Regions from separate parts of the Lachnoclostridium sp. Marseille-P6806 genome, predicted to be linked through region 2. Evidence: a T-box and tRNA genes for the amino acid it is inferred to sense, from the RefSeq annotation. Region 2 holds a T-box; the other holds one or more tRNA genes.
The links. A T-box is a leader RNA that pairs with one kind of tRNA and senses whether it is charged. The one in region 2 lies ahead of pheS (phenylalanine--tRNA ligase subunit alpha), so its partner is inferred to be a tRNA-Phe.
Positions count from the first base shown of each region.

Region 1: it has a tRNA-Phe gene. The T-box ahead of pheS (phenylalanine--tRNA ligase subunit alpha) is inferred to sense a tRNA for this amino acid. The anticodon was not compared.

Region 1 covers NZ_CAXSLG010000003.1:351,035-353,500, reverse strand. The annotation lists gene ACESON_RS05760 (glycoside hydrolase family 13 protein) at 1-1,157, shown strand, start outside; tRNA gene ACESON_RS05755 (tRNA-Tyr) at 1,261-1,342, shown strand; tRNA gene ACESON_RS05750 (tRNA-Leu) at 1,347-1,432, shown strand; tRNA gene ACESON_RS05745 (tRNA-Phe) at 1,452-1,524, shown strand; tRNA gene ACESON_RS05740 (tRNA-Gly) at 1,582-1,652, shown strand; gene ACESON_RS05735 (hypothetical protein) at 1,922-2,466, shown strand, end outside.
Region 2 covers NZ_CAXSLG010000002.1:300,856-303,321, reverse strand. The annotation lists gene ACESON_RS03450 (TRAP transporter substrate-binding protein DctP) at 1-477, shown strand, start outside; T-box leader at 542-820, shown strand; gene pheS (phenylalanine--tRNA ligase subunit alpha) at 932-1,951, shown strand; gene pheT (phenylalanine--tRNA ligase subunit beta) at 1,999-2,466, shown strand, end outside.

The DNA of each region.
Region 1 (2,466 bases), on a different contig from region 2:
GCGAGGACAGCCCTTACCGCAGCTTTTTCCGGTTTAATGATGAGACAGCATGGCCGGACAATGATTCTTATGACGGCTGGTGGGGCCATGATACTCTTCCTAAGCTGAATTATGAGGAATCTGACCAGTTATATGACTATGTAATGTCCATTGCCCGCAAATGGGTGTCTCCGCCCTTTAACGTGGACGGATGGCGGCTGGATGTGGCGGCAGATTTGGGCCATAGCAGCGAGTATAACCACAAATTCTGGAGAGATTTCCGGAAGAATGTGAAAGAGGCCAATCCAGAGGCAATCATTTTGGCAGAGCATTACGGAGATCCGGGAAGCTGGCTTGCCGGGGATCAGTGGGATACGGTGATGAATTATGATGCTTTTATGGAGCCGCTTACCTGGTTTCTTACGGGAATGGAAAAGCATAGCGATGAGTATAATGGAATTCTGTTCGGGGATGGAGTAAGCTTTTTCCGTTCGATGAATTATCATATGGCGAGAATGAAAACGCCGTCTCTTCTTACGGCAATGAATCAGCTTTCCAATCATGATCACAGCCGTTTTCTGACCAGAACCAACCAGACGGTGGGACGTCTGGCTACCGCCGGAGCGAAGAAAGCAGAAGAGGGCATTCATTACGGTGTGTTTCGGGAAGCAGTGATGGTACAGATGACCTGGCCGGGTGCTCCTACTCTTTATTATGGCGATGAGGCAGGCGTGTGCGGCTGGACGGATCCGGATAATCGGAGAACCTATCCCTGGGGCCATGAGAATTTTGAACTGATAGAATTTTATAGCTACATGATCCGGATCCATAAGGGAATGCCGGCTCTTCGGCGGGGCTCGATAAAACAGCTTCTGGCTGATCGCCAGCTGATTGCCTACGGACGGATTCGCGGAAAGAACAAATGTGTCGTAGCAGTCAATAACCGCAACAACAGACGCGAGATTCAGCTTCCGGTATGGGAACTGGGAATTACGGATGAGGAAAAAATCATGCGCGTCATGCTGACGGAAGAAAAGGGATACAATGCGGGATTTCTGGAATATTATGCCAGAGATGGCATTCTGGCTTTGGAAATGCCTGCTCACAGCAGCATTTTGCTGGTGGCTGGAGTGGACGAGGCAGGAACAGGATCGGATGAAAAAAACAGAGCAGAATAATAAAATAACAGGAATGTTTGAAAAATAAAAAAAGTATTTGAAAAAACGTCTTGATTTTTTATCCATGCTGTGATAAGATAACTCTGCTTGTTAAAGCCGGTATGGGCGGGTTCCCGAGTGGCCAAAGGGGGCAGACTGTAAATCTGTTAGCAGTGCTTTCGATGGTTCGAATCCATCTCCGCCCATTTCGCCGCAGTGGCGGAACTGGCAGACGCACAGGACTTAAAATCCTGCGGGACTAATCTCCCGTGCCGGTTCGATTCCGGCCTGCGGCATTGTGGTTTTGACAAACGGGCCTTGGTAGCTCAGTTGGTAGAGCAGAGGACTGAAAATCCTCGTGTCACTGGTTCGATTCCGGTCCAAGGCATTGAGAAAGGCGGAATGTCTGTAAAGATATTTGAGATACAGCGTTTCTCATAAGTATGCGGGTGTAGTTCAATGGTAGAACACCAGCCTTCCAAGCTGGATACGTGGGTTCGATTCCCATCACCCGCTCTTTTTATTTGTATATGAAAGACGGAAGTCCTGTTTAAGCAGGACTTTTTTTATGTCATAGGAAAGTTCATCCTATGACATAAAAACGCTCCGCGGGGATCGCCATGGGTTGGAAGAGAATTGGGCTGATGAGACGACCCGCCGCAGGCGGAGAAGCTCGTGAGCAAGCAAAGAAAATCAATAAAGCTTGAAAATAATTATGATTGATCCGATAGGAAATATAGTGTATACTAAAAACTGCATAAATTTTTCGTTAAAGGAGACAGTATATGAAAAAAAGAAATCTGGCAGTGGCTGCGGCAGTTCTGGCAGGCACAGTGGTTTTAACAGCATGCGGCGGCGGACAGAAGGCAGAAACAACTGCAGCAGCAACAACAGCTGCGGCAGCAGAGACAACTGCTGAGGAGACAACTGCAGCAGAGACAGCTGCTGAAGAAACCACAGAGGCAGAGGAAAAGACAGAAGGCACAGCAGAGCTGAGAATTGGCCAGGTTGAGGCAGCTGCTCATGGTGACAAGTGCTTTGCTATTGTGACAGCAGTTATTGACAGCAACGACACCATTGTAGCGTCCTATATTGATGAATATCAGTTCCTGTCTACCAATGAGACCGGTGTTCCCAACAGCGAGAGCTTTGCAGAGAGCGGAGCTGTGGCAGCAGACAAGGTTCTGGCATCTAAGAGAGTAAATGATGCCTACTATTCTGAGATGATGAAAAAAGCAGGTTCCACCAAGAATATTGCAGCGAACTTTGATGAGATTCAGAATTATGCAGACGGCAAGACCATTGCAGAGCTGGAGGAGCTTTCTGGAAA
Region 2 (2,466 bases):
ATGATACAGCTTCTGGGTGCGATTCCAGTTCCCCTGGATTATGATCAGGTGTATTCTGCTTTTCAAACGGATGAAATTGATGCAGCGGAGAATAACTGGCCTTCTTATGAGTCGATGAATCATGAGGAGGTAGCAGGATATTATACCAAGGATGAGCATTCCCGGGTTCCGGAGGTTCAGCTTGCATCCCGTGTGACCTGGGAGCGTCTGACCAAAGAGGATCAGGAGATGATCCGTCAGTGTGCAGAGGAATCTGCCCGGTATGAACGGACCTTATGGGAGGATCGCTCCCGCAATTCCGAAGAGATTGTCCGCAGGAACGGCTGTGTGGTCATTGAACTGAGTCCAGCGGAAAAAGCGCGGTTCCAGGCGGCGGTTACCCCGATTTATCATGAATTCTGCAAAAATTATATGGATATCATTGAACGGATTAAGGAAGAAGGACGGCTGTTGGAGCAGGAAGAAGCAGAACCATAAGAAAAGGGCTTGACTTTTTGGGGTTTGATAGCTAAAATATTACATAGATTTTCCAAGAGAAATGACAAAGGCAATGAATGTGTTAAGTAGGGTACTGTTTCCTGCCAGAGAGAAGAGGTCACCGGCTGAAAGCCTCTTTCCGTTCAGACAGAACCACGAAATTCCCACAGGAGCTGCACAGCTGAATTCCGGATGTCTGCCCATTTTGGTGAGAATCGTATCAGGAGAGTAAGCTGTGACGGAGAGTGCACGTTACGTACAATAGAGAGTCTGCTGCAGGGCTGTGTAGGGTTAATGCGGCAGGAAGATGGGTGGTACCGCGGTTAAAAGAATCGTCCCTTTGCAATGTCGCCATTGCAGAGGGATTTTTTATATCCTATGACATAAAACGCTCCGCGGGGATTGCCATGCGGTGGCCGGCATTGCATTCAGTATAACAGAAAGGAAGGAAACCATGAAAGAGCAGTTAGAGAAAATCAAATCGGAGGCTTTGGCTAGGATTGAGGCTTCTGATGCGCTGGAAACCTTAAATGACATTCGGGTAGCATATTTGGGAAAAAAGGGTGAGCTGACCAGCGTTTTGAAGAGCATGAAAAATGTAGCGCCGGAGGAGCGTCCCAAGGTAGGACAGATGGTTAACGAGGTTCGCGCACTTCTGGAAGAGAAATTAGAAGAAACCCGTCTGGCCCTTGCGGCAAAAGCTCGTGAGGAGCAGCTGAAGAAAGAGGTTATTGACGTTACGCTTCCTGCAAAGAAGGCGAATATCGGTCACAGCCATCCTAACATGGTGGCACTGAAAGAGGTAGAACGTATTTTTATTGGTATGGGCTATGAGGTTGTGGAAGGACCAGAGATTGAGTATGATGAGTACAATTTCACCAAACTGAATATTCCTGCCAACCATCCGGCTAAGGATGAGCAGGATACCTTCTATATTAACAAGGACATTGTGCTGCGTACTCAGACCTCTCCGGTACAGGCTCGTGTTATGGAAAAGGGCAAGCTGCCTATCCGCATGATTGCTCCTGGCCGTGTATTCCGTTCTGATGAGGTAGATGCAACTCATTCTCCTTCCTTCCATCAGGTAGAGGGACTGGTTATTGACAAGCACATTACCTTTGCAGATTTAAAGGGAACCCTGGCTGAATTTGCAAAAGAAATGTTTGGTGAGGAGACAAAGGTAAAATTCCGCCCCCATCATTTCCCGTTTACTGAGCCCAGTGCAGAGATGGACGTCAGCTGCTTTAAGTGCGGCGGCAAGGGCTGCCGGTTCTGTAAGGGTTCCGGCTGGATTGAGATTCTGGGCTGCGGAATGGTTCATCCCCATGTGCTTGAAATGTGCGGCATTGATCCGGAAGAGTATGTAGGCTTTGCTTTTGGCGTAGGCCTGGAGAGAATTGCCCTCCTGAAATATGAGATTGACGATATGCGTCTCCTCTATGAAAACGATATTCGTTTCTTAAAGCAGTTTTAATGAGTGAGTCGGTGAAATAAGAGAGATAATCAAAAGGAGATAGAGACATGAACACAGCATTGTCATGGATAAAGGCATATGTTCCTGATTTGGATGTAACTCCCCAGGAGTATACAGATGCAATGACCCTGATCGGAACAAAGGTAGAAGGATATACCTGTCTTGATAAAAATCTGGAGAAGATTGTAGTAGGACAGATTCTGAAAATTGAAAGACATCCGGATGCAGATAAGCTGATTATCTGCCAGGTAGATGTGGGAAATGAAACCATACAGATCGTAACCGGCGCCCCAAATGTAAAGGAAGGGGATAAGGTTCCCGTTGTTCTGGATGGAGGCAAGGTGGCAGGCGGTCATGACGGCGGCCCGCTTCCTGAGGACGGTATTAAAATCAAAAAGGGAAAACTCAGAGGAATCGATTCCTATGGAATGATGTGCTCGATTGAGGAGTTAGGATCCTCACGGGATATGTATCCTCTGGCTCCGGAAAGCGGAATTTATATTCTTCCGGAGGAT